4 regions of the Pseudomonas sp. Mb7 genome follow, and region 3 is predicted to be linked to each of the others. Evidence: predicted binding sites of a transcription regulator. Region 3 holds the regulator's gene; each other region holds the start of a gene.
What was found. Region 3 encodes FliA, which starts transcription of late flagellar genes. Its sites were predicted from a motif close to CTAAAGTTTNNNNNNNNNNNGCCGNTAA; they were not measured.
Positions count from the first base shown of each region.

Region 1 (7,590 bases), 1.4 Mb from region 3:
GGCCATCTGGTTGTTGGCGCCGGCGCCCTGGTTCACACCGAGGATCCCGTTGCCATTACTGAAAGAGGTGCCGCCAATGGATGCGCTGGCGTCGATGGAGCGCGAGGCCGGTGTGTCGATTTTCTGCATGACGCTGGTACTGGCGTGGGATTCGGTGCCGATTGCCACTGCCTTGACGTTGGTCTGCTGCATTTGATCGCCAGCCGCCTGGTTGACGTTGAAGTTGCCGCGATAATGGACGCCGGAGTCTTGAATATTGGCGTTGTTCACTGAAACGGGATCAGCAGCCATGACTGTGGTGCAACCGAGCAGGGTGAGCAGAAGGAGTGAACGATTCATCTCATTGGCCTCCGGCCATGCGGGTCAGGGGGGCAAGGCCGGAACTCATGGCGCGGTTGATCGTGCCGGAAATCGCACCACCGGAACCGCCACCGTGTCCTGCGCTCATGCCGGGCATGCCGTTGGGATTGGTGACGGTATTGAGGCCTGGCAGGTTGCTGCCGGCCTGGACATTGTTGACGGTGCGGAACGCGCTGCCGCTGGCGACACCGGCGAAGTCGCCATCGCTCAATTCGGTGCTGTTCATGGTGGAGTTGATGCGCGCGGACGGGTTGGCATTGACGGTGGTCGGGTAGGGGTCTTTGCCACCATTGCGACCGATAGGAATAGGCTGAACATCGCGGTTGAGGACGATGACGCCGTTGCCTTCCGCCTGCACGTTGAAGCTGATCAGCGTACTGGCTGCTGATCCGATCAGCAGAAGGCAGGTCAAACCTTTTTGGATATTCCCCACGGCTGCAATTCCTTCTTCAGTGGGCTGGCCCGAGTCAGCGTTGTGAAGGAGAGAGCGAAAGCTGTGCCGCTTTTTAAAAGTTTTTTAATTTCAATGAGTTGGCAAATAAACACGCGCAGCTGAAACACGAGCTGTTTCAGCGTTGAAACACCCACGGCCGCGCCGAGCTGTCTATTGGCTGAGCAAAGCTCTGGAACAAGGGTTTGCGACGATGTGTTTCAACCACGTAACAACTCGGATGACAAAGCCATGAACAGCGCTGAAACGGGCACTCTGCACGTCAACGAGTGTTTCAGAATCGGACACTTTGTCCCCAAAACAGGGGAAAGTGCCGGGGAAGGTGACCCGTTGACCGGGTCATTCGACCAGTAATTGCTCGACGGCGGCAAAGGCCTGCACTTGGCGCTCGGCCCAATTGCCCTGGATGACCTGAAAGTGCTGGTGGTGGTTTTCCAGCCAGTTCTGCGTGGCTTGGTAAAACGCCAGACGCTCGTCCAGATCCGGTTGGCAGCGCTGACCGTCATCGGTCCAGTCGATCTGTTCCGGGGACAAAAGAAGGTGCAGGTCGTAATGCCGTGCCAACAGCTCGGTTTCCAGCCAGTCCGGACAGTCAGCAAACAGCGTCTGGCTCCACAGCATGTTGCTCAGCAGATGGGTGTCGAGAATCAGCAGTGACGGCTGTTGCGCCCGAGCCTCATCCTCCCATTGCAACTGGCCCCGAGCGATATCAGGGATGTCGGCTAGGCATGTATCGCGGGGATTGAGTTCGATAAACCGACGCACGTATTCATCCACCCGCAAGCCGCCAAAGCGTTGTTGCAGGCCCGCCGCCAGCCAGCTCTTGCCAGTGGATTCGGGGCCGGTCAGGACCACAACCTTCATGGGCGCAACGCCGGGTCGGCGCGCCATTCGCGATAGCCTTGCACCGCCAGCAGGGTGAATAGCCCGTACAGCGCAGCGGTCAGGTACAGCCCTTTGTAGATGAACAACCCGACAAAAATCACATCGAGTACGAACCATAGCGCCCAGCATTGCAGGCGTTTCTGTGCCATCCACAGTTGCGCCACCAGGCTGAAACCGGTCAGCGCCGCATCCAGCCACGGTTGCGCGGCGTCGGTCCAATGCGCCATGGCCGCGCCGAGCAAGACACTGCCGACCGCGCCAACGCTGAGGCCGAGCAACAGAGTGCGGCGATCGAGGCGAGTGACCTCGCGGCCGTCATGCATCGTCCCGGCGCGGGTCCATTGCCACCAGCCATAGACTTGCAGCGCGGCGTAAATCACTTGCAGCAACATGTCCGAGTACAGCTTCACTTCAAAGAAGATCCAGCTATAGAGCAACACCATGACCAGACCGATCGGCCAGCACCACGGATTCTGTTTGACCGTCAGCCACACGGCGATCACCCCGAGGGCGGCGGCAAACAGTTCAAGCCCGGACATGGGGGTTCCTTGGGGGAGTGAAAGAAGGGGGCGGATTGTACTGCATTGGGCTAGGTACTGATGATCGCTGTAGATCAAAAGCCCCTCACCCTAACCCTCCCGAAACGTCGGACCGCCCGTAGGGAGAGGGGACTGAGCGAGTTGGATGTTCGAGATACGCCGACCTGATCTTTCTGCGTTGAATCCATAATCGACTCGATTTTTCAGGTCGACGTATAGCTTGAGACACCTCGGTCGGCCCCCTCTCCTTGGGGAGAGGGCTGGGGTGAGGGGGGCTCACCACAGTTACACGGGTCAGACGCGGAACTGGCGCAGGAGGGCGTTGAGTTGTTCGCTCAACTGGCCAAGTTTCAGGCTGGCCGCACTCGATTGTTCGGCAGCGATCGCCGTGCTGTGCGAGAGGCCGGCCGCCTGAGTGACGTTCTGATTAATGTCCTCGACCACATGCGCCTGCTGCAACGTGGCGCTGGCAATCGACGCGTTCAGGCCATTGAGATTACGCAGTGCCTGGCCAATGGCATTCAGGCTCGCACCGGCCAACCCGGCTTGTTCGATGGTCAGTTGCGACGCCTTGCTGCTGTCGCCGATCACTTTCACAGCGGCTTCGGAATGGTTCTGCAGGCGCTCGATCATCGACTGGATTTCCGCCGTCGACTTCTGCGTACGTTGCGCCAACAAGCGTACTTCATCCGCCACCACGGCAAACCCGCGACCTTGCTCCCCGGCCCGCGCCGCTTCAATCGCGGCATTAAGCGCGAGCAGGTTGGTCTGTTCGGCAATCGAACGGATCACCTCCAATACGCTGCCGATCTGCGTGCTTTCGGCAGCCAGGGTGCGAATCACTTCCACCGCTTGATCAATGGTGCCGGACAGCTTGTCTATCTGCTGCAAGCTGCCGTCGATATTGATCTGGCCCTGTTGCGCCTGCGCTTCGGCATCGCGCATTTCGGCGGCGGCGTGCTCGGCGTTCTTTGCCACGTCCTGCACGCCATAGGTCACTTCGTTGATCGCCGTGGCCACCAGTTCCATCTGCTGCGATTGCTGCTGGCTGCGTTGCTGAGCCTGCGAGGCGTCGTTGCCCAGTTCGCTGGACGACTGGCCCAAGGCGCTGGCCGACACCTGCAAATCACCGATCACCCGGCGCAGCTTGGCGGTGAAGGCGTTGAAGTGATGCGCCAGTTCAGTGACTTCATCTTTGCCATGGGTATCGAGGCTGCGGGTCAGGTCGCTTTCACCGCTGGCAATGTTGGCCATGGCGTTCACGGTTTCCTGCAATGGGCGGACGATGCTGCGCGCGATGAGGATCACCAACAGCGCCATGATCACGGCGATCACCAGGCCGATGACCGTAGCCTTGATCACTTGGCCCTGGAATTCCGCCTGAACGTCGTCGACGTAAACCCCGGAGCCGAGCACCCAGCCCCACGGTTCGAAAAGTTTGACGTAGGACGTCTTGGCCACCGGCTCACTGGCGCCCGGTTTTGGCCAGCGGTAGTCGACCATGCCCGCGCCTTTCGATCGGGCGATGGCGACCATTTCGTTGAACACCGCAAAGCCGTCCGGGTCACGGATCGCCGAGAGGTTCTGGCCTTCGAGTTTCGGGTTGGTCGGGTGCATGACCATCACGGGCGTGAGGTCGTTGATCCAGAAGTAATCGCTCTGGTCGTAACGCAGGCCGCGAATTGCCGTCAGCGCCTGTTTCTGTGCAGCCTCTTTGCTCAGGGTGCCGGCGGTTTCGAGGTCGTGGTAATAGGTCAGCAGGCCGCTGGCGGTCTGCACGACGTGCTGGGTTTTCTGGGCTTTGGCATGGTAGAGATCGTCGTGGATCTGCTTGAGCATCAACACGCCCAAGGTCAGCAACATGACCACCGCCACAATCAAGATGAGCCACAAGCGTCGGCTGATCGACACACTGCGCAAGCTGTTCATAACGCTGTCACTCCGGATTCTTTTTCTTGTAATAAACGACCGCCAGCATCCAACCACGATTTCGTGAGCGGGCATACGCGACCCAAGTCGTATAACGCGGCAGCGCTAATAAGGCTTGTCTGTTAGGATTTCGGCCCCGCGCGTGAAAACCTGAATCCAAATTGATATTTCACGGAATTTTGACCGTTTCGTGTGGATCCTGTGTGTGCGGAATCGGTACAGCCATAAACAGCTACGCTGATCGCAGTGAACGCTAGAAAAATACTATCGGGGCATGCCGGCGCGCATCGCTCTTTGGGGGATTGATGGATCTTTGGACGGCCTTGCAGGCACTGATTCTAGGAGTTGTAGAAGGGCTGACGGAGTTTTTGCCCATTTCCAGTACCGGACACCAGATCATTGTTGCCGACTTGCTCGATTTCGGCGGCGAACGGGCCATGGCGTTCAATATCATCATCCAGCTCGGCGCGATCCTCGCGGTGGTCTGGGAGTTTCGACGCAAGATTTTCGATGTGGTCATCGGTTTGCCGACGCAGCCCAGCGCCCGTCGTTTCACCGCCAACCTGCTGATCGCATTTCTGCCCGCTGTGGTGCTGGGCGTGATCTTTGCCGACCTGATCCACGAATACCTGTTCAACCCGATTACCGTTGCGACCGCGTTGGTGGTGGGCGGCATCATCATGTTGTGGGCGGAAAAGCGTCAGCATGAAGTGCACGCCGAAACGGTCGACGAGATCACCTGGAAAGATGCCCTGAAAGTCGGCTTCGCCCAGTGTCTGGCGATGATTCCCGGCACTTCGCGTTCCGGCTCGACGATCATTGGCGGCTTGCTGTTCGGCCTGTCGCGCAAGACCGCTACCGAGTTTTCCTTCTTCCTTGCGATGCCGACCATGGTCGGTGCGGCGGTTTACTCGGGCTACAAGTACCGTGACTTGTTTGTGCCGGCGGACTTCCCGGTGTTCGCCATCGGTTTCGTCACCGCATTCATCTTCGCCATGATCGCCGTGCGCGGTTTGCTCAAGTTCATCGCCAGCCACAGCTATGCAGCATTTGCCTGGTATCGGATCGTATTTGGTCTAGTCATTCTGGCGACGTGGCAGTTTGGCTGGATTGATTGGGCGGCGGCCAAGCCATGAGTGATTCCCGCGCACGCCGGCCCGAAGGGCGACCTTCGGGCGGCAACAACATCCAGCATCTGAAGCTGAAACTGCTGGTTCTGCTGATCGTCTGCGCGTTGCCGCTGTTCGGCTCGGTGTCGATGTGGTTGCGCGGGATTTCGTTGGTGCCGCTGACGGCTTACGGTGTTGTGAGTGTGTTGGCGTTCTTCATGTACTGGGCAGACAAGCGCAAGGCGCGCGCCGATGCCTGGCGCACACCGGAGAATATCCTCCATGCTCTGGAACTGGCGGGCGGCTGGCCGGGCGCATTGATCGCCCAGCAGGTGTTCCGGCACAAGACGCGCAAGGTGTCGTTTCAGATTCTATTCTGGGTGATTGTGCTGCTGCACCAGGTGTTCTGGATCGATCAGTTGTTTCTTGGCTCGAACCTGCTGGCGCTGTTCTGAATACAATGTAGGAGTGAGCCTGCTCGCGATAGCGGAGTGTCAGCCAAAGAAATTCCAACTGACACTCCGCTATCGCGAGCAGGCTCACTCCTACAGGGATCGGGTTTACAGCAACAAACCGATTTGGGTTTTCTTCGGCAACTTGCTCACCACCAACTGATGCGAGCGCTGCAACAACCCGCACAATTCCTCGGCACCTAGCGGGTAGGGCGGATGCATGATGATCCACTGCGCCCGCGCCAGATACGGCGCCGGGTGAATGCCCGGGCGGTCGCAATGGCCAAGAAACAAATCCTTGTCGACCTTGAACGCCAGGGAATCCCCACGCAGCCCCTGCAAGGCAAACATCTTGTTGCCGGCAATCGAAAACACTCGCACGCCGCCCCATTTGTAATCTTCCCGAGCGCCCGGCAATGCCAGGCAGAACGCGGCCACGTCGGCTTCGCTCATCTTTCCCTTGCTCATAACAACCGCTCCCCACAGGCATTGAACGACTCGACCAGATGATCGATCCACGCGCGCACCGCCGGCATCACCCCGCGCCGATGCGGATACACCGCTTGCAGCCAGCCGCCGGGCAGCGACCACTCTGGCAGCATCTGCACCAGCGTGCCGTTTTCCAGCTCCGCTTCGCAATACATCATCGGCAACAGAGTAAAACCCTGACCGGCAAGGACGCAGGCCTTGCGCACGACAAAATCATCGATGCCCAGGCGAGCCTCCATGTTCAGTTCGAAACTGTGGCCCTGCTGATCGAGCAGGCGCACATGCACCATACGATCGGCCTCCAGCGCACCCAGTACGGGCAGATGCTTCAGGTCTTGCGGATGGTTGATCGACTTGCCCTGTAAAAACGCCGGGCTGGCCACCACGACCATCTGCGCCTGACGCAGGCGTCGGGTCACCAGCAGCGGATCCTCGTCACCATGCTCACGCACGCGCAACGCGACATCAAAGCCTTCACCGACCAGATCGACCCGGCGATTGAGCAGTACGACTTCCAGTTGCACCTGGGGGAATTTGCCGAGGAAATCGCTGATCACCCACGGCAACATTTCCCGGGCCAGACCTGTAGGGCAGGAAACGCGCAGTCGCCCGCGCGGCTCGCTGGACATGCTCGCCACCGCCTCATCGGCCATTTCTGCTTCGAGAAGCATCGCCTGACAGTGGCGCAAGTAACGTTCGCCAACCGCGGTGAGATTGAGTTGTCGGGTGGTGCGTTGCAGCAAACGCGCGCCAAGGCGTTCTTCCAGTTCGGCAATGCGCCGCGATAACCGTGATTTGGGAATCCCGAGCAATCGCCCAGCCGCAGCAAAACCGCCGGCCTCGACGACTTTGGCGAAATAGTAGAGATCGTTGAGGTCTTGCATCAGGGACATCCGACTGTTCTATCAGTGGGACAAACTATCGCATTTCAGGCGGCTAATCATCCATTGGTTTCTTGCGTAGGATTGTCTCCATTCCGTCGCCACCGGCGATTCCTTCCAGGAGATTCCACATGAAACTGCTGCATATCGATTCGAGCATTCTGGGCGACAACTCGGCTTCCCGTCAGTTGAGCAGCGAAGTCGTCAAAGCCTGGCAAGTTGCCGAGCCAAGCGCCGTGGTGACCTACCGCGACCTGGCCGCCGACGCCATCAGCCACTTCTCGTCGACCACCCTGGTCGCCGCTGGCACCACCGCTGAGCTGCGTAACGCCGCACAACAGCACGAAGCCGAACTGAGTGCTTCGACCCTGGCCGAGTTCATCGCCGCCGACGCGGTTGTGATCGCGGCTCCGATGTACAACTTCACCGTACCGACCCAACTCAAGGCGTGGATCGACCGCGTTGCAGTCGCCGGTCAAACCTTCCGTTACACCG
Region 1 covers NZ_CP186501.1:2,385,094-2,392,683, forward strand. Annotated here, with positions in the region: gene ACOYXH_RS10920 (adhesin) at 1-339, opposite strand, end outside; gene ACOYXH_RS10925 (hypothetical protein) at 341-793, opposite strand; gene ACOYXH_RS10930 (AAA family ATPase) at 1,151-1,675, opposite strand; gene pnuC (nicotinamide riboside transporter PnuC) at 1,672-2,235, opposite strand; gene ACOYXH_RS10940 (methyl-accepting chemotaxis protein) at 2,530-4,164, opposite strand; gene ACOYXH_RS10945 (undecaprenyl-diphosphate phosphatase) at 4,470-5,300, shown strand; gene ACOYXH_RS10950 (DUF1294 domain-containing protein) at 5,297-5,728, shown strand; gene ACOYXH_RS10955 (MmcQ/YjbR family DNA-binding protein) at 5,834-6,193, opposite strand; gene ACOYXH_RS10960 (LysR substrate-binding domain-containing protein) at 6,190-7,098, opposite strand; gene ACOYXH_RS10965 (FMN-dependent NADH-azoreductase) at 7,227-7,590, shown strand, end outside.
Region 1: a site for FliA is predicted at 4,292-4,319, ahead of ACOYXH_RS10940 (methyl-accepting chemotaxis protein). Genes of this name have one in related genera too.

Region 2 (7,590 bases), 1.7 Mb from region 3:
AAAGGAACGCTAATACCGCATACGTCCTACGGGAGAAAGCAGGGGACCTTCGGGCCTTGCGCTATCAGATGAGCCTAGGTCGGATTAGCTAGTTGGTGAGGTAATGGCTCACCAAGGCGACGATCCGTAACTGGTCTGAGAGGATGATCAGTCACACTGGAACTGAGACACGGTCCAGACTCCTACGGGAGGCAGCAGTGGGGAATATTGGACAATGGGCGAAAGCCTGATCCAGCCATGCCGCGTGTGTGAAGAAGGTCTTCGGATTGTAAAGCACTTTAAGTTGGGAGGAAGGGCAGTAAATTAATACTTTGCTGTTTTGACGTTACCGACAGAATAAGCACCGGCTAACTCTGTGCCAGCAGCCGCGGTAATACAGAGGGTGCAAGCGTTAATCGGAATTACTGGGCGTAAAGCGCGCGTAGGTGGTTCGTTAAGTTGGATGTGAAATCCCCGGGCTCAACCTGGGAACTGCATTCAAAACTGTCGAGCTAGAGTATGGTAGAGGGTGGTGGAATTTCCTGTGTAGCGGTGAAATGCGTAGATATAGGAAGGAACACCAGTGGCGAAGGCGACCACCTGGACTGATACTGACACTGAGGTGCGAAAGCGTGGGGAGCAAACAGGATTAGATACCCTGGTAGTCCACGCCGTAAACGATGTCAACTAGCCGTTGGGAGCCTTGAGCTCTTAGTGGCGCAGCTAACGCATTAAGTTGACCGCCTGGGGAGTACGGCCGCAAGGTTAAAACTCAAATGAATTGACGGGGGCCCGCACAAGCGGTGGAGCATGTGGTTTAATTCGAAGCAACGCGAAGAACCTTACCAGGCCTTGACATCCAATGAACTTTCCAGAGATGGATTGGTGCCTTCGGGAACATTGAGACAGGTGCTGCATGGCTGTCGTCAGCTCGTGTCGTGAGATGTTGGGTTAAGTCCCGTAACGAGCGCAACCCTTGTCCTTAGTTACCAGCACGTAATGGTGGGCACTCTAAGGAGACTGCCGGTGACAAACCGGAGGAAGGTGGGGATGACGTCAAGTCATCATGGCCCTTACGGCCTGGGCTACACACGTGCTACAATGGTCGGTACAAAGGGTTGCCAAGCCGCGAGGTGGAGCTAATCCCATAAAACCGATCGTAGTCCGGATCGCAGTCTGCAACTCGACTGCGTGAAGTCGGAATCGCTAGTAATCGTGAATCAGAATGTCACGGTGAATACGTTCCCGGGCCTTGTACACACCGCCCGTCACACCATGGGAGTGGGTTGCACCAGAAGTAGCTAGTCTAACCTTCGGGAGGACGGTTACCACGGTGTGATTCATGACTGGGGTGAAGTCGTAACAAGGTAGCCGTAGGGGAACCTGCGGCTGGATCACCTCCTTAATCGACGACATCAGCTGCTCCATAAGTTCCCACACGAATTGCTTGATTCATTGAAGAAGACGAAAGAAGCAGCCTGTATCGGTTTGTAGCTGAGTTGGTTAGAGCGTACCCCATGCTTTGTGGTTAAGAGCAGGGTGAGGTCGGCCTTAGTAGCTCGAAATTGGGTCTGTAGCTCAGTTGGTTAGAGCGCACCCCTGATAAGGGTGAGGTCGGCAGTTCGAATCTGCCCAGACCCACCAATTTTGTGTGGGAAACGCCTGTAGAAATACGGGGCCATAGCTCAGCTGGGAGAGCGCCTGCCTTGCACGCAGGAGGTCAACGGTTCGATCCCGTTTGGCTCCACCACTACTGCTTCTCTTGTATAAAGCTTAGAAATGAGCATTCCATCATGATGATGGTGAATGTTGATTTCTAGTCTTTGACTAGTTCGTTCTTTAAAAATTTGGGTATGTGATAGAAAGATAGACTGAACGTTACTTTCACTGGTAACGGATCAGGCTAAGGTAAAATTTGTGAGTTCTCTTAGTTGAGAAATTCGAATTTTCGGCGAATGTCGTCTTCACAGTATAACCAGATTGCTTGGGGTTATATGGTCAAGTGAAGAAGCGCATACGGTGGATGCCTTGGCAGTCAGAGGCGATGAAAGACGTGGTAGCCTGCGAAAAGCTTCGGGGAGTCGGCAAACAGACTTTGATCCGGAGATGTCTGAATGGGGGAACCCAGCCATCATAAGATGGTTATCTTGTACTGAATACATAGGTGCAAGAGGCGAACCAGGGGAACTGAAACATCTAAGTACCCTGAGGAAAAGAAATCAACCGAGATTCCCTTAGTAGTGGCGAGCGAACGGGGACTAGCCCTTAAGTGGCTTTGAGATTAGCGGAACGCTCTGGAAAGTGCGGCCATAGTGGGTGATAGCCCTGTACGCGAAAATCTCTTAGTCATGAAATCGAGTAGGACGGAGCACGAGAAACTTTGTCTGAATATGGGGGGACCATCCTCCAAGGCTAAATACTACTGACTGACCGATAGTGAACTAGTACCGTGAGGGAAAGGCGAAAAGAACCCCGGAGAGGGGAGTGAAATAGATCCTGAAACCGTATGCGTACAAGCAGTGGGAGCAGACTTTGTTCTGTGACTGCGTACCTTTTGTATAATGGGTCAGCGACTTATTTTCAGTGGCGAGCTTAACCGAATAGGGGAGGCGTAGCGAAAGCGAGTCTTAATAGGGCGTCTAGTCGCTGGGAATAGACCCGAAACCGGGCGATCTATCCATGGGCAGGTTGAAGGTTGGGTAACACTAACTGGAGGACCGAACCGACTACCGTTGAAAAGTTAGCGGATGACCTGTGGATCGGAGTGAAAGGCTAATCAAGCTCGGAGATAGCTGGTTCTCCTCGAAAGCTATTTAGGTAGCGCCTCATGTATCACTGTAGGGGGTAGAGCACTGTTTCGGCTAGGGGGTCATCCCGACTTACCAAACCGATGCAAACTCCGAATACCTACAAGTGCCGAGCATGGGAGACACACGGCGGGTGCTAACGTCCGTCGTGAAAAGGGAAACAACCCAGACCGTCAGCTAAGGTCCCAAAGTTATGGTTAAGTGGGAAACGATGTGGGAAGGCTTAGACAGCTAGGAGGTTGGCTTAGAAGCAGCCACCCTTTAAAGAAAGCGTAATAGCTCACTAGTCGAGTCGGCCTGCGCGGAAGATGTAACGGGGCTCAAACCATACACCGAAGCTACGGGTATCATCTTCGGATGATGCGGTAGAGGAGCGTTCTGTAAGCCTGTGAAGGTGAGTTGAGAAGCTTGCTGGAGGTATCAGAAGTGCGAATGCTGACATGAGTAACGACAATGGGTGTGAAAAACACCCACGCCGAAAGACCAAGGTTTCCTGCGCAACGTTAATCGACGCAGGGTTAGTCGGTCCCTAAGGCGAGGCTGAAAAGCGTAGTCGATGGAAAACAGGTTAATATTCCTGTACTTCTGGTTATTGCGATGGAGGGACGGAGAAGGCTAGGCCAGCTTGGCGTTGGTTGTCCAAGTTTAAGGTGGTAGGCTGAGATCTTAGGTAAATCCGGGATCTTAAGGCCGAGAGCTGATGACGAGTGTTCTTTTAGAACACGAAGTGGTTGATGCCATGCTTCCAAGAAAAGCTTCTAAGCTTCAGGTAACCAGGAACCGTACCCCAAACCGACACAGGTGGTTGGGTAGAGAATACCAAGGCGCTTGAGAGAACTCGGGTGAAGGAACTAGGCAAAATGGCACCGTAACTTCGGGAGAAGGTGCGCCGGTGAGGGTGAAGGACTTGCTCCGTAAGCTCATGCCGGTCGAAGATACCAGGCCGCTGCGACTGTTTATTAAAAACACAGCACTCTGCAAACACGAAAGTGGACGTATAGGGTGTGACGCCTGCCCGGTGCCGGAAGGTTAATTGATGGGGTTAGCTAACGCGAAGCTCTTGATCGAAGCCCCGGTAAACGGCGGCCGTAACTATAACGGTCCTAAGGTAGCGAAATTCCTTGTCGGGTAAGTTCCGACCTGCACGAATGGCGTAACGATGGCGGCGCTGTCTCCACCCGAGACTCAGTGAAATTGAAATCGCTGTGAAGATGCAGTGTATCCGCGGCTAGACGGAAAGACCCCGTGAACCTTTACTATAGCTTTGCACTGGACTTTGAATTTGCTTGTGTAGGATAGGTGGGAGGCTTTGAAGCGTGGACGCCAGTTCGCGTGGAGCCATCCTTGAAATACCACCCTGGCAACTTTGAGGTTCTAACTCAGGTCCGTTATCCGGATCGAGGACAGTGTATGGTGGGTAGTTTGACTGGGGCGGTCTCCTCCTAAAGAGTAACGGAGGAGTACGAAGGTGCGCTCAGACCGGTCGGAAATCGGTCGTAGAGTATAAAGGCAAAAGCGCGCTTGACTGCGAGACAGACACGTCGAGCAGGTACGAAAGTAGGTCTTAGTGATCCGGTGGTTCTGTATGGAAGGGCCATCGCTCAACGGATAAAAGGTACTCCGGGGATAACAGGCTGATACCGCCCAAGAGTTCATATCGACGGCGGTGTTTGGCACCTCGATGTCGGCTCATCACATCCTGGGGCTGAAGCCGGTCCCAAGGGTATGGCTGTTCGCCATTTAAAGTGGTACGCGAGCTGGGTTTAGAACGTCGTGAGACAGTTCGGTCCCTATCTGCCGTGGACGTTTGAGATTTGAGAGGGGCTGCTCCTAGTACGAGAGGACCGGAGTGGACGAACCTCTGGTGTTCCGGTTGTCACGCCAGTGGCATTGCCGGGTAGCTATGTTCGGGAAAGATAACCGCTGAAAGCATCTAAGCGGGAAACTTGCCTCAAGATGAGATCTCACTGGAACCTTGAGTTCCCTGAAGGGCCGTCGAAGACTACGACGTTGATAGGTTGGGTGTGTAAGCGCTGTGAGGCGTTGAGCTAACCAATACTAATTGCCCGTGAGGCTTGACCATATAACACCCAAGCAATTTGCGTCGAAGAGACCAGATTGCGGTGTGTGAAGACGAAACGAACCGAAAGTTCGATGTTCACAAACACCGAAAGCTATCACATACCCAATTTGCTGAAGCGAGGCCACAAGGCCACGAGTCAGTACCCGAATTTCTTGACGACCATAGAGCGTTGGAACCACCTGATCCCATCCCGAACTCAGCAGTGAAACGATGCATCGCCGATGGTAGTGTGGGGTTTCCCCATGTGAGAGTAGGTCATCGTCAAGATTAAATTCCGAAACCCCAATTGCGAAAGCAGTTGGTGTTTTGTTTTAGTAGAAGTAACTGTTTTTGCTGGCTCGTTACCGTGTTGACGGGCCAGATAAAGAATTTCTTGACGACCATAGAGCGTTGGAACCACCTGATCCCATCCCGAACTCAGCAGTGAAACGATGCATCGCCGATGGTAGTGTGGGGTTTCCCCATGTGAGAGTAGGTCATCGTCAAGATTAAATTCCGAAACCCCTGTCTGCTAACGCAGACAGGGGTTTTGTCATTTCAGGGCCTGCAAAACCGATGATCAGAAAGCTTTACGTGTCTTGCTGATACGTCGGGCCTGCCATTTGCGCCACCAGATGTAGACGCCAGTCCCCGACAAGTCTGCAATCAAAGCGGCTAGCACCGTGATCATCACTTACCCCTTAACACCAATGATTCGACCTCCATGTAACGGCACCTGCAACCGGTAAAACTGCTCTCCCAACGTCCCCTGCCCAGCAATCTCCTGCCCTGACAAGCGCCCGTCCGTACCATGAAATCACAACCAGAATTTGCAATTGCCGCTCCAACATTGCTCCTGAAAAACACCGTGACGAACGCTCTGGCACGCCGTTGGGCGGGAATCTGGCAGAAATACCATCCATTTCCTGTGTGGCCCTAAGATTTCTCCGACACGTGCCGACAGACTGGTGAGACATGCGTGCACCAAAGTAGAGCGGCTAGTAGAACGCTGCCTGCACTGTACATGGAATGTTGCATCCGGAACGCATCCCCACTTTTGGCATAAGAAGTCCCATGAAATGAATCTCAAGTTCAGCCATAAAATCCTGTTGGCCGCCTCGGGCGTCGTGGTCCTGGCGTTCGCGCTGTTCACCCTCTACAACGACTATCTGCAGCGAAACACCATTCGCCAGAACCTCCAGTCTTCCGTGCAGCAGGCCGGTGATCTGACCGCCAGCAGCGTGCAGAACTGGATGAGCGGGCGGATTCTGGTGCTGGAAAACCTCGCGCAGAACGTTGCCCATCAGGGCAAGGACGCGGATTTCCCGGGCCTGGTCGATCAACCAGCGTTCACCTCGAACTTCCAGTTCACCTATGTCGGTCAGGCCAACGGTGTATTCACCCAGCGCCCTGACGCGAAGATGCCGGACGGCTATGACCCGCGTCAGCGCCCTTGGTACAAGCAAGCAGTCGCTGCCGACAAAACCATGCTGACGCCGCCGTACATGGCGGCCGTCGGTGGCTTGGTGGTAACCATCGCCATGCCGGTGAAAAAGAACGGCGAACTGCTCGGCGTCGTCGGTGGTGACCTGAGCCTGGAAACCCTGGTGAAGATCATCAACTCGGTGGACTTCGGTGGCCTTGGCCATGCGTTTCTGGTCAGCGCCGACGGTCAGGTGATCGTCAGCCCGGACAAAGATCAGGTCATGAAAAACCTGAAAGACATCTACCCGAACACCAGCGTGCGCATCGAGAAGGGCAACCAGAACGTCGTGCTCAACGGTCAGGAACGTATTCTGTCGTTTACCCCGGTCAGCGATCTGCCGAATGCGCAGTGGTACATCGGTCTGTCGATCGATCGCGATAAAGCCTACGCCGCACTCAGCCAATTCCGCACCTCGGCGCTGATCGCGATGTTTGTTGCTGTGGCTGCGATTGCGCTGCTGCTTAGCCTGTTGATCAATGTGTTGATGCGTCCGCTGACCACCATGGGTCGTGCGATGCAGGACATCGCTCAGGGTGAAGGCGATCTGACCCGTCGTCTGGTGGTTGAGAGCAAAGACGAATTCGGTGAATTGGGCAGCGCATTCAACCAGTTCGTTGAACGGATTCACGCGTCGATTTCCGAAGTGTCCTCGGCAACCCGCCACGTGCATGACTTGTCGCAGCGCGTGATGGCGTCGTCCAACGCTTCGATCGTCGGTTCTGACGAACAAAGCGCGCGCACCAACAGCGTGGCTGCCGCTATTAACGAGCTGGGCGCCGCCACTCAGGAAATTGCGCGCAACGCCGCCGATGCTTCGCAACACGCCAGCGGCGCCAGCGAGCAGGCTGATGACGGTCGTCAGGTGGTCGAGCAGACGATTCAAGCGATGACAGAGTTGTCGCAGAAGATCAGCCTGTCGTGCACGCAGATCGAAACCCTGAACGCCAGCACCGACAACATCGGCCACATCCTCGATGTGATCAAAGGGATTTCGCAGCAGACCAACCTGCTGGCACTTAACGCCGCAATCGAAGCGGCGCGTGCCGGTGAAGCCGGACGTGGTTTTGCCGTGGTGGCGGACGAGGTGCGAAACCTTGCCCATCGCACCCAGGAGTCGGCGGAAGAGATCCACAAAATGATCACGTCGTTGCAGATCGGTTCGCGGGAAGCGGTGACCACGATGAACGCCAGTCAGGTGTCCAGCGAGCAGAGCGTGGAAGTGGCCAATCAGGCCGGTTTGCGTCTGGTCAGCGTGA
Region 2 covers NZ_CP186501.1:5,767,991-5,775,580, forward strand. Annotated here, with positions in the region: rRNA gene ACOYXH_RS26145 (16S ribosomal RNA) at 1-1,384, shown strand, start outside; tRNA gene ACOYXH_RS26150 (tRNA-Ile) at 1,547-1,623, shown strand; tRNA gene ACOYXH_RS26155 (tRNA-Ala) at 1,654-1,729, shown strand; rRNA gene ACOYXH_RS26160 (23S ribosomal RNA) at 1,976-4,869, shown strand; rRNA gene rrf (5S ribosomal RNA) at 5,021-5,136, shown strand; rRNA gene rrf (5S ribosomal RNA) at 5,242-5,357, shown strand; partial or broken gene ACOYXH_RS26175 (PepSY domain-containing protein) at 5,429-5,665, opposite strand; gene ACOYXH_RS26180 (methyl-accepting chemotaxis protein) at 5,928-7,590, shown strand, end outside.
Region 2: a site for FliA is predicted at 5,785-5,812, ahead of ACOYXH_RS26180 (methyl-accepting chemotaxis protein). Genes of this name have one in related genera too.

Region 3 (7,590 bases):
GACGACGTGCCATGAGGTTATTCCCTTAATCCATGAAGCCTTGCAGCTTCAACTCAATGGAGCGAGGGTTTTCACCTTCGGCGATCGACAAGATCCCTTCCAGCAACATTTCGCGATAACGCGACTGCCGCAACGCGATTGACTTCAGCTTGGCCGCCACTGGCAGCAACACCAGGTTGGCACTGGCCACGCCGTAAATGGTCGCGACGAAGGCCACGGCAATGCCGCTGCCCAATTGCGTCGGATCGGCGAGGTTGCCCATCACGTGGATCAGGCCCATCACCGCACCGATGATGCCGATGGTTGGCGCGTAGCCGCCCATGCTTTCAAAGACTTTCGCCGCTTCGATGTCACGGGCTTCCTGGGTGTAGAAGTCCACTTCGAGGATGCTGCGGATCGCTTCCGGCTCGGCGCCATCGACCAGCAGTTGCAGGCCTTTGCGCGAGTAGTTGTCAGGTTCGGCATCAGCCACGCCTTCCAGACCCAGCAGGCCTTCCTTGCGCGCGGTGAGGCTCCAGTTGACGACGCGATCGATACCACCGGCCAGATCGACCCGTGGCGGAAACAGGATCCACGCCAGAATCTGCATGGCGCGTTTGAACGCGCTCATCGGCGATTGCAGCAGTGCGGCACCGATGGTGCCGCCCAGTACGATCAATGCCGCCGGGCCGTTGGCCAGCGCACCGAGGTGACCACCTTCAAGGTAGTTACCACCGATGATGGCGACGAACGCCATGATGATCCCGATAAGGCTTAAAACATCCATCAGAGACACGCCTCGACAATGTGCTTGCCGATGTCGTCGAGGCTGTACACCGCGTCGGCGAGGTCGGCTTTAACGATGGCCATCGGCATGCCGTAGATCACGCAGCTTGCCTCATCCTGTGCCCACACCGCGCTGCCGCCCTGCTTGAGCAGACGCGCGCCTTCACGGCCGTCGGCGCCCATGCCGGTCAACACCACCGCCAGAACTTTGTCGCCGTAGGATTTCGCCGCCGAACCGAAGGTGATGTCCACGCACGGCTTGTAGTTCAGACGTTCGTCGCCCGGGAGGATTTTCACCGCGCCACGGCCGTCGATCATCATTTGCTTGCCACCCGGTGCGAGCAACGCCAGGCCCGGACGCAGGATGTCGCCATCCTCGGCTTCCTTGACGCTGATGCGGCAGAGCTTGTCGAGACGTTCGGCGAAGGCCTTGGTGAACGCTGCCGGCATGTGCTGGATCAGCACGATCGGCGCCGGGAAGTTCGCTGGCAACTGAGTCAGCACGCGTTGCAAGGCAACCGGGCCGCCAGTCGAGGTACCGATGGCAACCAGTTTGTAGGCCTTGCGTTTCGGCGCGGGCGACGAAGCGCTGGCGGCCGGGGCGCGAGTCGGCGCTGGAGCTGGAGCCGGACGCGTTGGTGCACTGGTGCTGTGGCTGCTGAAGCTCGACGCTGCCGGAGCAGGCGTCGGCGCTGGTGCCGCAACCGGCGCAGGCGCGCTGTAAGCACTGAAACGACGATTACTGCGCGAGATGCTATGCACTTTCTCGCACAGCAGTTGCTTGACCTTCTCGGGATTGCGCGAGATGTCTTCGAAATTCTTCGGCAGGAAATCCACCGCGCCGGCGTCCAGCGCATCCAGGGTGACCCGGGCGCCTTCGTGCGTCAGCGAGGAGAACATCAACACCGGGGTCGGGCAGCGCTGCATGATGTGCCGCACCGCCGTGATGCCGTCCATCATCGGCATCTCGTAGTCCATGGTGATCACGTCCGGCTTGAGCGCCAGCGCCTGATCAATCGCCTCTTTACCGTTGGTTGCGGTGCCGACCACCTGGATGCTCGGATCCGCTGAAAGAATTTCCGAGACGCGGCGGCGGAAAAAACCCGAATCGTCCACCACCAGGACTTTGACTGCCATAAACACTCCATTAGGTGCAGCGGGACGTTGTCGCCCCGCCGCCCCGGATTCAAATACGCCGTGCGGCGTAACGCTTGAGCATGCTTGGAACATCGAGAATCAGCGCGATGCGGCCGTCACCGGTAATGGTGGCGCCGGACATGCCCGGAGTGCCCTGCAGCATTTTGCCCAATGGCTTGATGACCACCTCTTCCTGACCGACCAGTTGATCGACGACGAAGCCGATCCGCTGGGTGCCCACCGAAAGGATCACCACGTGGCCTTCACGCTGCTCTTCGTGAGCGGCGGAGCTGACCAGCCAGCGCTTGAGGTAGAACAACGGCAGCGCCTTGTCCCGCACGATCACCACTTCCTGGCCGTCGACGACGTTGGTGGTCGACAGGTCGAGGTGGAAGATTTCGTTGACGTTGACCAACGGGAACGCAAACGCCTGATTGCCGAGCATGACCATCAGGGTTGGCATGATCGCGAGGGTCAGCGGCACCTTGATGACGATCTTCGAGCCCTGGCCCTTGGTCGAGTAAATGTTGATCGAACCGTTGAGCTGGGAAATCTTGGTCTTCACCACGTCCATGCCGACACCGCGGCCGGACACGTCGGAGATCTCGGTCTTGGTCGAGAAACCCGGGGCGAAAATCAGGTTGTAGCACTCGGTATCGCTCAGGCGATCGGCTGCGTCCTTGTCCATCACACCGCGTTTTACCGCGATGGCGCGCAGGACGTTCGGGTCCATGCCTTTGCCGTCATCGGAAATCGACAACAGGATGTGGTCGCCTTCCTGCTCGGCGGCCAGAACAACACGACCGCCACGGGCCTTGCCCGATGCCTCGCGCTCTTCCGGCGACTCGATGCCGTGGTCAACAGCGTTGCGCACCAAGTGGACCAGCGGGTCGGCCAGGGCCTCGACAAGGTTTTTGTCGAGGTCGGTTTCTTCGCCCACCAGTTCCAGGTTGATCTCTTTCTTGAGCTGACGCGCGAGGTCGCGAACCAGACGCGGGAAGCGCCCGAAGACCTTCTTGATCGGCTGCATCCGCGTCTTCATCACCGCGGTCTGCAAGTCAGCCGTGACCACGTCGAGGTTCGACACGGCCTTGGACATGGCTTCGTCGCCGCTGTTGAGGCCCAGGCGCACCAGACGGTTACGCACCAGCACCAACTCGCCGACCATGTTCATGATTTCGTCGAGACGCGCGGTGTCAACCCGCACGGTGGTCTCGGCTTCGCTAGCCGGTTTTTCCGGTGGCGGCGCAGCGGCGGCACGGGCCGGAGCCGGTGCAGCAGCGGCAGCCGGTTTCGGCGCTTCGGCTTTCGGCTCAGGCTTGGGAGCTGCCTTTGGCGCAGCAGCCGGAGCGGCCGCAGCCTTGGCGGCAGGCGCAGCCACCGTGGAAGCAGCGCCGGCAGTCGCGGCGCCAACGTCAGTGAACTTGCCTTTGCCGTGCAATTCGTCGAGCAGCGATTCGAACTCGTGATCGCTGATCAGATCGCTGCCGGCTGCGGCGGCTGCCGGCGCGGCTGGCGCAGCCGGTGCCGAGGCGATCGCCGATTCCAGTGCTTCAACGGCAAAGTTGCCCTTGCCATGCAGTTGATCGAGCAGGGCTTCGAATTCGTCGTCGGTGATATCCGAGCTGTCGCCCGCCGCCGGGGCTACCGCAGCCGCTGCGGTCGGAGCCACGGCATCCGCCGCGAACTGGCCTTTGCCATGCAACTGATCGAGCAAAGACTCGAACTCGGCGTCAGTGATTTCGTCGCTCGCGGCTTCAGCCGCCGTTTGCGCAGGTGCAACAGCGGCCGGGGCTTCAGCTTCAGCCTTGACGGCGTTCAGCGAGTCCAGCAGTTGTTCAAATTCGTTATCGGTGATGTCGCCAGACGCGTCGCCTTCGACGACCAGTTCTTCGATCATCTCGGCCACCGGCGATGCCGGGGCGGCATCCGCCGATTGCGGTTCGGCCAGACGCGCCAGGGCGGCCAGCAGTTCCGGGGTGGCAGCGGTGATCGGTGCACGCTCACGGACTTCGCTGAACATGCTGTTCACCGCGTCCAGTGCTTCGAGGACAACGTCCATCAGTTCTGCATCAACGCGACGCTCACCCTTGCGCAGGATGTCGAACACGTTTTCGGCGATGTGACAGCACTCCACCAGCTCATTGAGCTGAAGGAAGCCGGCGCCCCCTTTTACAGTGTGGAAACCGCGAAAAATTGCGTTGAGCAGATCTGCGTCATCCGGACGGCTTTCCAGCTCGACCAGTTGTTCGGACAGTTGCTCAAGAATCTCGCCGGCCTCAACCAGGAAATCCTGAAGGATCTCTTCATCGGCGCCGAAGCTCATTAATGGGGTGCTCCTACAGGTCTAAAAACCCAAAAAACCTAAAATTCCACAACTCTAGAATCCGAGGCTGGATAACAAATCGTCCACATCGTCCTGACCGGACACAACGTCTTCTCGTTTATCGGCATGAATCTGCGGACCTTCACCCTGCGAGAGATGTTTTTGTGGATCTTTTTCTGCAAGCATCGCGGCGCGGTCATGTTCGATGCCCGCAAAGCGGTCGACCTGACTGGCCATGAGGACGAGTTTGAGCAAATTGCTTTCGACTTCGGTGACCAGTTGGGTCACACGCTTGATCACCTGACCGGTCAGGTCCTGGTAATCCTGGGCCAGCAGGATGTCGTTGAGATTGCTCGACACCGCACGGTTGTCCGTGCTGCTGCGTGACAGAAAACCGTCGACCCGGCGCGCCAGCTCGCGGAACTCTTCAGCCCCGACCTCGCGTCGCATGAAGCGACCCCAATCGGCGCTCAAGGTCTGCGCTTCATCAGCCAGACTGTTGACCACCGGCGTGGCGCTTTCCACCAGATCCATGGTGCGGTTGGCCGCGGCCTCTGTCAGCTTGACCACATAGCCCAGGCGTTCGGTGGCGTCGGTGATTTGCGACACTTCCTCGGCCTGCGGCATGTTCGGATCGATCTGGAAGTTGACGATCGCACTGTGCAGTTCACGTGTGAGCTTGCCGACTTCCTGGTACAGGCCACGGTCACGGGTCTGATTGAGCTCATGGATCAGTTGCACAGCGTCGCCGAACCTGCCTTTTTCAAGGCTTTCGACCAGTTCGACCGCGTGTTTTTTCAGGGTCGACTCGAAATCGCCCTGTGAAGATTCGTTATGCTCCATAGCTCCCCCGCGCGTTCATCAGCCGATGCGTTCGAAAATCTTCTCGATTTTGTCTTTCAACGCCTGAGCCGTGAAAGGTTTGACTACGTAGCCGTTTACACCGGCCTGAGCGGCTTCAATGATCTGCTCGCGCTTGGCTTCTGCAGTCACCATCAGCACTGGCAGGTGCTTGAGTTTTTCATCGGCACGCACGTGGCGCAGCAGGTCGATACCGGTCATGCCCGGCATGTTCCAGTCCGTTACCAGAAAGTCGATGCTTCCGCTGTTGAGCACTGGAATGGCAGTCACGCCATCGTCAGCCTCGACGGTGTTGGTGAACCCAAGATCACGCAGCAGGTTCTTGATGATCCGCCGCATCGTTGAGAAGTCATCAACGATGAGGATTTTCATGTCTTTGTTCAATTCGACCTCCAAGCAGTCTTAAACGCGCCCAGCACCTGGACGCGCCACTTCAATCAATCGGCGCAGCACTCGAAGACTGTCTGGAGCACAACAGAGCAAGACCGGTGCCGTTCATCACCGCACCAGCCTCGTTCGCAGTGTCCCCACACTGCCTTCAGCGCGCTCGCCACTCCCCCAAACGCCCCCGCAAACGGGCCGCGCACTGGCTGTGTAACTGGCTGACCCGCGATTCACTGACGCCAAGGACTTCACCGATCTCCTTGAGGTTCAGCTCTTCGTCGTAGTACAGCGCCAACACCAGTCGCTCACGCTCCGGCAAATTGGCAATCGCGTCCGCCAACGCTGCCTGGAAACGTTCATCTTCCAGATCGCGTGACGGCTCCATATGAGCACTCGCGCCATCCTCGTGCAGCCCTTCGTGTTCGCCGTCCTGCAACAGGTCGTCGAAACTGAACAGGCGACTGCCCAAGGTGTCATTCAAAATCCCGTAGTAATCGTCGAGACTCAATTGGAGTTCGGCCGCAACCTCGTGATCTTTAGCATCACGGCCGGTTTTAGCTTCAATTGAGCGAATCGCGTCGCTGACCATACGGGTATTGCGGTGAACCGAGCGTGGCGCCCAGTCCCCTTTGCGCACTTCGTCGAGCATCGCACCGCGGATTCGTATGCCCGCGTACGTTTCGAAACTGGCGCCTTTGCTGGCGTCGTATTTGGTCGAGACTTCAAGCAGGCCGATCATCCCGGCCTGGATCAGGTCTTCGACCTGCACACTCGCCGGCAAGCGCGCCAGCAAGTGGTAGGCAATGCGTTTGACCAGTGGCGCGTAACGCTCGATCAACTCGTACTGCGCGTCACGTGCCGACTTCTTGTAGTAGTTCATACCGCTTGCGGTCATAGCACGGGCCCTGCCGTTTGCTGCACGAGGCGCTCGACGAAAAACTCAAGATGGCCACGCGGGTTGGCGGGCAGCGGCCAGGTGTCGACCTTCTGCGCGATCGCCTTGAACGCCAGCGCGCACTTGGAACGCGGAAAGGCTTCGTACACCGCGCGCTGCTTCTGCACCGCTTTACGCACGCTTTCGTCGTAAGGCACGGCGCCGACGTATTGTAGGGCCACGTCAAGAAAGCGATCCGTGACCTTGGTCAACTTGGCGAACAGGTTGCGCCCTTCCTGCGGGCTCTGCGCCATGTTGGCGAGGACGCGGAAGCGGTTCATGCCGTAATCGCGGTTGAGCAGTTTGATCAGCGCGTAAGCGTCAGTGATCGAGGTCGGCTCATCGCAGACCACCAGCAACACTTCTTGCGCGGCGCGAACAAAACTGACTACCGAGTCACCAATACCCGCAGCAGTGTCGATCACCAGTACATCGAGATTGTCACCGATGTCGCTGAACGCCTGAATCAGGCCGGCATGTTGCGCCGGGCTCAGGTGCACCATGCTTTGCGTGCCGGACGCCGCCGGCACAATGCGAATGCCACCGGGGCCTTGCAACAGCACGTCGCGCAGCTCGCACCGGCCTTCGATGACGTCGGCCAGCGTGCGTTTAGGGGTCAGCCCCAACAATACGTCAACGTTCGCCAGACCCAGGTCGGCGTCCAGCAGCATGACCCGACGGCCAAGCTCTGCCAGCGCCAGCGACAAGTTCACTGACACGTTAGTCTTGCCGACGCCACCTTTGCCGCCGGTCACCGCGATCACCTGTACGGGATGCATGCTGCCCATGTTATTTCTTTACCTTGTCTTGCATAGACGGAGGCCACATTACTGGCTGCGCGTTCACAACCGGAACAATGCATGGCAGACCATCGATGTAGGTACAAAAACTGTTCATGAATACCTCAGCCTACCTGCTTGGTCGGGCTGTGATAGATATCAGCGAACATGTCAGCCATGGCTTCTTCGCTGGGTTCTTCCTGCATTTGCACGCTGACGGCGCGGCTGACCAGTTGATGACGGCGCGGCAGATGCAAATCATCCGGAATCCGTGGGCCATCGGTCAGGTACGCGACCGGCAATTCATGACTGATCGCCAGGCTCAACACTTCGCCAAGGCTGGCCGTTTCATCCAGTTTAGTCAGGATGCAGCCGGCAAGCCCGCAACGCTTGTAACTGTGATA
Region 3 covers NZ_CP186501.1:994,626-1,002,215, reverse strand. Annotated here, with positions in the region: gene motD (flagellar motor protein MotD) at 1-13, opposite strand, end outside; gene ACOYXH_RS04560 (flagellar motor protein) at 26-766, opposite strand; gene ACOYXH_RS04555 (protein-glutamate methylesterase/protein-glutamine glutaminase) at 766-1,902, opposite strand; gene ACOYXH_RS04550 (chemotaxis protein CheA) at 1,952-4,228, opposite strand; gene ACOYXH_RS04545 (protein phosphatase CheZ) at 4,283-5,071, opposite strand; gene ACOYXH_RS04540 (chemotaxis response regulator CheY) at 5,090-5,461, opposite strand; gene fliA (RNA polymerase sigma factor FliA) at 5,628-6,368, opposite strand; gene fleN (flagellar synthesis regulator FleN) at 6,365-7,195, opposite strand; gene flhF (flagellar biosynthesis protein FlhF) at 7,312-7,590, opposite strand, start outside.

Region 4 (7,590 bases), 1.2 Mb from region 3:
AATGCACGCCGGGCTGCGTTGGCACGGTTGGCCGACAGCTCCCAGTTACCGTAATCACCGGTACCGATATAAGGCTTGGCATCGGTGTGGCCGCTGATACTGATCTTGTTCGGCACCGCTTTGATGGTGTCGGCCATGGCCAGCAGGATGTCTTCGAAGTACGGTTTCAGGCGTGCAGAACCGGAGTCGAACATCGGCCGGTTCTCGGCGTCCATGATCTGGATGCGCAAACCGTTCGGAGTGATCTCGAAGAGGATCTGATCCTTGAACTTCTGCAACTGCGGGTTCTCATCGACCTTGTTCTGCAGTTCTTGCAGCAGCAGTTCCAGACGTTCCTTCTCGACCTGCTCGGCCATGCCTTCAACCTGTTCAGTATCGACCGTAACCTTGTCAGGCTGCGGCTGCGATTTCACTTCCGGGTTAAGGGTGTTTTCCGGGGCCAGGGTCGGCGTGCCGCCCAGGTCGATGATGTACGGCGTGCCGCTTTCGGAGAAGCCGACCGGGTCTTTGAAGTAACCGGCGATAGCGATCTTCTGCTCGGGCGTCGCGGTGGACAGCAGCCACAACACCAGGAAGAACGCCATCATCGCCGTGGCGAAGTCGGCGAAGGCGATTTTCCACGCCCCGCCGTGATGCCCGCCGGCTATGCGCTTGACGCGCTTGATGATAATCGGCTGATTATTTTCCATGACTTAGCGACCGCGAACCGCTTGTTCCAGCTCGGCGAAGCTTGGACGGTGCGCCGGATACAAAACCTTGCGACCGAACTCGACCGCCAGCGAAGGCGGCATGCCGGAAGCCGAAGCCACCAGCGAGGCCTTGATGGCTTCGTAGACGTTCAGCTCTTCCTTGGCATCGTGGGCCAGGGAATGCGCCAATGGGCCGAAGAAACCGTACGCCGCGAGAATACCGAAGAAGGTACCGACCAGTGCCGCACCGACGTGCAGGCCGATGGACTTCTGATCGCCTTCACCCAGCGAGGCCATGGTCACCACGATACCGAGTACCGCCGCGACGATACCGAAACCGGGCATGGCATCGGCGATGCCGTTCACCGCATGAGATGGATGCTCGAGGTCTTCTTTCAGACTGTACAGCTCCATGTCGAACAAGCCTTCCAGCTCGTGCGGCGCCATGTTGCCGGACGACATGATGCGCAGGTAATCGCAGATGAACGCGGTCATGCGTTCGTCTTTGAGCACTGCCGGGTATTTGGCGAAGATCGGGCTCGCAGCGGCATCTTCGATGTCGCCTTCGATGGCCATCATGCCTTCGCGGCGGCTCTTGTTGAGGATCTCGTAGATCAGCCCGAGCACTTCCAGATAGAACGTATGGCTGAAGCGCGAACTGAACATGCTCAGGGATTTCTTGAGCACGTGCATCGTCATGTAGCCGGGGTTGGCCTGCAGGAATGCACCGAGTGCCGCACCACCGATGATCAACACCTCGAAGGGCTGGATCAGGGCGGCAATCTTGCCGTGGGAAAGCACGTATCCGCCGAGCACGCTCGCGAATACGACGATGATGCCGATAATTTTAGCCATAGGTAGAAAGTACTTATTTAAGTCGGGTTCAAGGTCATATTCGGAAGTTAAAAAATCTCTTCTTCTACTTATCGGCAAAACTGCGCCAGACTATAGCCAGTTCAGGCGAAAAGCCAATTTAGCCCATGCCGGGCGCGTCTACAGTCAGTGAAGATCCCGTCCAGACATGGCTAATGAAACGAACGTCCCACACGCAAAACCGACCACACTCGACGGCTGGGTCAAGCTGCTCGACAGCGTCCGGCTGCCCGTGCCGCAAGAGGCTCACGACAAAGTCTGTCGGGCGATCCGCGACAACCGCAGCTCGTTGCGCGACATCGCCGACCTGATGCAGGACAGCCCGGCACTGGCCTTGAGCATCATCCGTGAGGCGAATCGTCACACCCATGGCACCATGGCCACGCCAGCGGAAAACCTTGAGGTGGCGATCAATCGTCTGGGCCTGGCGCGGACCGAAGAATTGCTCGCGCGCCTGCCCGCCGAACCGCAGATGCAGATTCCCAAAGCCTTGCGCCAGTTACAGATGATCAGCCAGCACGCGACGCAACAGGCCAACGGTTTTTTCGCCAGTCGCCTGGCGCGACTGTGGCAGGACATTCATTGGGGCAGCCTGTTGTTTTTGTCGCCGCTGTGGCCATTGGCGCTGACTTATCCGCAATTGCTCGAAGAATGGGAACTGCGGGTTATCCACAAGGGCGAATCGGCGCGCGTGGTTGAAAAGCAATTGTTCGGCGCACGCCTGCTGAAAATCGCCGAGGCGCTGGTGCAAGTCTGGCACCTGCCGATCTGGGTGCAGCAGGGTTATAAGCTGCTGCTGAGTGAACAGCGCGAACTGGTCAAAGTGCTGCGCATCGCCCGCGACAGCGAACATCCGTTGCGCCAGCAAAACCGGCTTGATGACGACCCGACCCTGCGCCGCTGGCTCAATCAGCCGGCCAATACAGTGCTGCTGGCCAACGGCCTGGCACTGTCGGCGCAACAGGCGTGGGACAGTCCGCACAGTGAGCGCTGGCAGTACCTGACCAGCCTTTATCTGCAGATTTCCATGGATGAAGTGCAACAACAGTTGCACCAGCAAGCCGCCAACAGTGCGCGCCATCATGCGATGCCCGACCTGTGGCATCCGGCGGTTTCGTTGCTGTGGCCGTGGGGCACTCATCGTTTGCCAGCCGGCATGCTGCCCGCCGCTGCGCCAACCTCGGAAGATCTGACGCAATGGCGCCAGCAATGCGCCGAGCTATTGGCCGAGCCAAGCCGCTTCACCAATGCCATGAGCCTGACCGTCGCCGCTCGCGATGCGCTGGTCGCCAGCGGCATGCGCCGGGTGATGATCCTGATGGCCGATCGCACACAGTCCAATCTGCGCGTGAATCAAACCGCCGGGCTGCCGAAAGAAGCGGCGGCGCTGAATTTCGTCGTCAGCCAGAGCAAGGTCTTGCAACGGCTGCTCGCGCAACAGGCGCAGGTGCGGATCAATCCCGAGAACAACGCTCAGTTCTCCGCTCTGCTGCCAGCGAGCCTGCGCACCCTGTTTCGTGGCGAGTATCTGTTCCTGCGTTCCCTGGTCAATAACGGCCGGGTGATCATGATTGTTGTCGCCGATCAGGGCGGCGGGCCGTTCGCCGATATCACCGTGCAAGCCTTTGGCAAAACCGCACAGTGCATCGAAAAAGCCCTGCACAGCTTTAGCAGCCGCGGCCGATGAGGCTGCGCTACAATCCTCCCCTTTGTGCTCTGGAGACCTCACATGTCTGACTTCTCTGGCTTGCCGCTCGTCATCGAGGCGAGCGACCTGCTCCCGCGTCTCGATTCCCCTGAACTGATTCTGGTGGACCTGACCAGCCCTGCCCGTTATGCCGAAGGTCACTTGCCCGGCGCACGCTTTGTCGACCCGAAACGCACCCAGCTCGGCCAGCCGCCGGCGCCGGGACTGCTGCCGGCGAAAGCCGATCTCGAAGCGTTATTCGGTGAGCTGGGCCATCGCAAAGATGCGGTCTACGTGGTCTATGACGACGAAGGCGGCGGTTGGGCCGGGCGTTTCATCTGGCTGCTCGACGTGATCGGTCACGACAAATATCACTACGTCGACGGCGGTCTGCCGGCGTGGCTGGCGGCCGGCATGCCGATGTCGATCCAGGTTCCGCCTGTAGTGGGCGGCCCTGTGCCATTGACCCTGCATGAAGAACCGACCGCGACCCGTGAATACCTGCAAAGCCGCCTCGGTGCTGCCGATCTGGCGATCTGGGATGCGCGCGGGCCGCTGGAGTATTCCGGTGAGAAAGTGCTGGCCGCCAAGGCTGGGCACATCCCCGGCGCGGTCAATTTCGAATGGACTGCCGGCATGGACAAGGCCCGTCAGTTGCGCATTCGCACAGACATGCCGCAGATCCTCGAAGACCTCGGGATCACCAAGGACAAAGAAATCATTACCCACTGCCAGACCCATCACCGGTCGGGCTTCACTTATCTGGTGGCCAAATCCCTCGGTTATCCGCGGGTCAAGGGCTACGCCGGTTCCTGGGGCGAATGGGGCAACCACCCTGACACGCCAGTCGAGATTTAAGGTTTTTAAGGACAACTAATGAAAGAACGTCTGTTTATCCTCAGCCAGTACCTGCTGCCTCATCACCTGCTATCGCGTCTGGCCGGCTGCATTGCCGAATGCCGCGTGCGCTGGTTCAAGAATGCCTTCACCCAATGGTTCGCCAAGCGCTACCAGGTGGACATGTCGCAAGCGCTGGTCGAAGACCTCACTGCCTACGAGCACTTCAACGCCTTCTTCACCCGCGCTCTGAAAGACGGCGCGCGTCCGCTGGACGAAACCCCGGGCGCGATCCTCAGCCCGGCCGACGGTGCGGTCAGCCAGCTCGGCCCGATCGAGCACGGTCGCGTGTTCCAGGCCAAGGGCCACAGCTTCAGCGTGCTGGAACTGCTCGGCGGTGATGCGGCTAACGCTGCACCGTTCATGGGCGGCGACTTTGCCACCATTTACCTGTCGCCTAAGGACTACCACCGCGTGCACATGCCGCTGGCCGGCACCCTGCGCGAAATGGTCTACATCCCAGGCCGGATCTTCTCGGTCAACCAGACCACCGCAGAAAACGTTCCGGAACTGTTCGCCCGCAACGAACGCGTGGCGTGCATTTTCGACACCGAGCGTGGGCCGATGGCCGTGGTGCTGGTGGGTGCGATGATCGTCGCTTCGATCGAAACCGTGTGGGCCGGCCTGGTCACCCCACCGAAGCGCGAGCTGAAAACCTTCCGCTACGACGAAGCCGCCCGTGCGCCGATCCATCTGGAAAAAGGTGCTGAACTTGGGCGCTTCAAGCTGGGTTCGACCGCAATCGTGCTGTTCGGGCCGGATCAGGTGACATGGGCGCAAGAGCTGGCGGCGGGTTCGCCAGTGCAGATGGGTCAAGGCCTGGCGCTGCCAAAAGCCTGAACATGATGTGAGCCACTGATCCGCCTTTTCACACGTCTGCGAAAAGGCGGATACGACTCAGTGGTGCCGTTACTCTATTTGCCCACGAAAGCCGATCGGGCCTTCGTTGGCATAGGTATTGGTGCCATTGAGGTTTTTCCCTCCGTCACTGGACGTGACGCTCAACGCGATAACGTTCTGATTGTCCCGGCCGCCAATCTCCCACTTGCCGCCCGGATGCCATGGGGCATCATTGCCACCCCACTGATTCTCGACGTTGTACTGGTTCTGACCGGTGCGTTGCGCTTTGAAGCCAATGGGACCTTCCCCGGCATAGGTCATGGTGCCGGTGAACGTTTTACCGTCATCGCGCGACTTGATCTCGATAGCGACGACATTCTGGTTGTCCCGCCCGCCGAGTAACCAGGTTCCACCCGGATGCCACGGCGCCGAACTGCCACCCCATTGATTTGCCACTGCATATTTAGACATGAACCTCATCTCCTTGAAGTTTCGGGAGACCTGCCCGAGGTTGACGGCAGGCCGTGCAACCGTGCGTTTCCGATCGCACGCCTGAGAGACTAGTAGGGCTTGGGGAATGGCATCCGGCCAGCAGACCAGCGGTCAAAAAGTCTGACGCTACCCAGCGAAACAGACCACAGCTGCTAGAGTTTTGGGCATTGCCCCTTCCGCCGCCGGAGCCCGTCAAGGCATGAGTGAGTCTCGTCCCCACCCCTCCCTGAGCGCCCCGACCCCGACGCAAACGCGTCTGTCGTTTTGCGAAGCAACGCCACGCGACCTCAAGCGCTGGATCGCCGACCTGCCCAAGGCTAACATCGGTGAAACCGCCCGCCTGCTGTATAAAGGCCTGGGCGAACTCAATCAATTGCTCACCCCCAGTGACAATCGCCTCAACCTGCTGGAGCTGCTGCGCCCCGAGGTGTATTTCGTCTGCCAGCATCTGGAGCGGCACTTCCTGCATCAGGCGATCATGCTCGACGAGCGTTCACGCAAGATCAGCAATTTGTGCCAGGCGCTGCAAAGCCATCTGGCCGTCGGCTACAAACAGATCGTGTTGCGGATTGCGCCGAAGTACAGCAAGGATCGCGCGATATCGGTCAGCACGGCCCTGCAACGGGCGACCCATACACTCAAGGGTCAACTGCTGCGTGCGACGCAACTGTACAGCGCGGCACCGGAGCAGGTGTGGTTCGAACTGCATCAGCTGTATCGCATCGCCTGCGAACTGCAGCTGCAACAGCGCCGGGTCCACGACGATCTCGCCAGCCTCACCACCGAACTCACGCTTGAACAGACTTACATCGCCGCCCTGCTCATGGGCAGTGCCCGCTGCAATCAATTGCGACAGAACCAGATCGCCCGATTGGCTGAAGTACTCGAACCGTGGAGCGCCCTGCTCAAATTACATCCCGGTCGTTCAAGCGAAGGCCTGTTTGCGATCAGCCCGGCGATCGATGCCGGCCCGCGCTACCGCAACATGTTTCGCAGCGAAGAACAGGCCGGATTGCTCGGCTTCGATCCGCAGCCGCTGGTGAACGCCATCGAAGCGCATTTGCAGCATCAGCCCGCATCGACGCCGCTGCCCGTTCCGCCCGGGCTCAGCTTCGACACCCTGCAACACCTCCATGCCACCTGGGGACAAGCCGCCGAGCGCAGCTTTCAGCGCACCGTCGGCCAAGGCCATCTGACCGTGTGCGTGGGCATGAGCGCCCTGCACTTTTATCTGGGTGGCGAGCGCAGTTTCAGCGAGCTGCTCAAACACCCCGGAACGCGCTCGGCGAATTTCAGCTGTGCCGTCGCCAAAGGTGAAAAGGACAGTTGGAGCCAGGCTTTCGACGCCGCACCGCAAAGCAAAACTGATGAGTTTTTGCCTTACGAGGAAATCCAGTACGACCATTTGCGCGAGGATGAAAGCGGCACGGACAGTACGCCCCATTACCCGACCCATGCCCTGCCGGTGATCAATCACAGCCCCGGTGGATATTGCCTGGCGTGGCCAAATGAAGTGCCCGCCGAGCTGCAGGCCGGGGAAATGCTCGGCATTCAGGACAGTGTCAGTCTGGGCTGGAGCATTGCGGTCATTCGCTGGATCCGCCAGGTGCGCGGCGGCGGCACGCAAATGGGCATTGAGCTGGTGGCGCCACATGCCCAGCCTTGCGGCCTGCAACTGGTGCGCTCACGGGACGATCACAGTCAGTATCTGCGCGGACTATTGTTACCGGAGATCAGTGCGATAGATTTGCCGGCAACCTTGCTGGCACCGCGCTTGCCGTTTCAGGAAGGCAGTAAAGTGCTGATCAACACCCAAGGCGAAGAACACCGCGCCGGGCTGGATCGACGGGTGGCGAGTACGCACAGTTTCAATCAGTTCGCCTATCGCTCGCTGGAGGCCGCGCGCAATGGCGGGAGCGAGGAGGATTTTGATTCGTTGTGGAAATCGCTTTAAAGCAAAAGATCGCAGCCTTCGGCAGCTCCTACAGGAAAATGCATATTCCTCTGTAGGAGCTGCCGAAGGCTGCGATCTTTTGATCTTTAATTACAACTGCCCGTCGCGATCACGGAAACCCAGCAGGTACAGCACGCCATCCAGCCCCAGCGTCGAAA
Region 4 covers NZ_CP186501.1:6,251,041-6,258,630, reverse strand. Annotated here, with positions in the region: gene motB (flagellar motor protein MotB) at 1-689, opposite strand, end outside; gene motA (flagellar motor stator protein MotA) at 693-1,544, opposite strand; gene ACOYXH_RS28295 (HDOD domain-containing protein) at 1,711-3,249, shown strand; gene rhdA (thiosulfate sulfurtransferase) at 3,292-4,107, shown strand; gene asd (archaetidylserine decarboxylase) at 4,126-4,986, shown strand; gene ACOYXH_RS28280 (lectin OAA family protein) at 5,056-5,457, opposite strand; gene ACOYXH_RS28275 (molecular chaperone) at 5,678-7,432, shown strand; gene serB (phosphoserine phosphatase SerB) at 7,523-7,590, opposite strand, start outside.
Region 4: a site for FliA is predicted at 1,613-1,640, ahead of motA (flagellar motor stator protein MotA). Genes of this name have one in related genera too.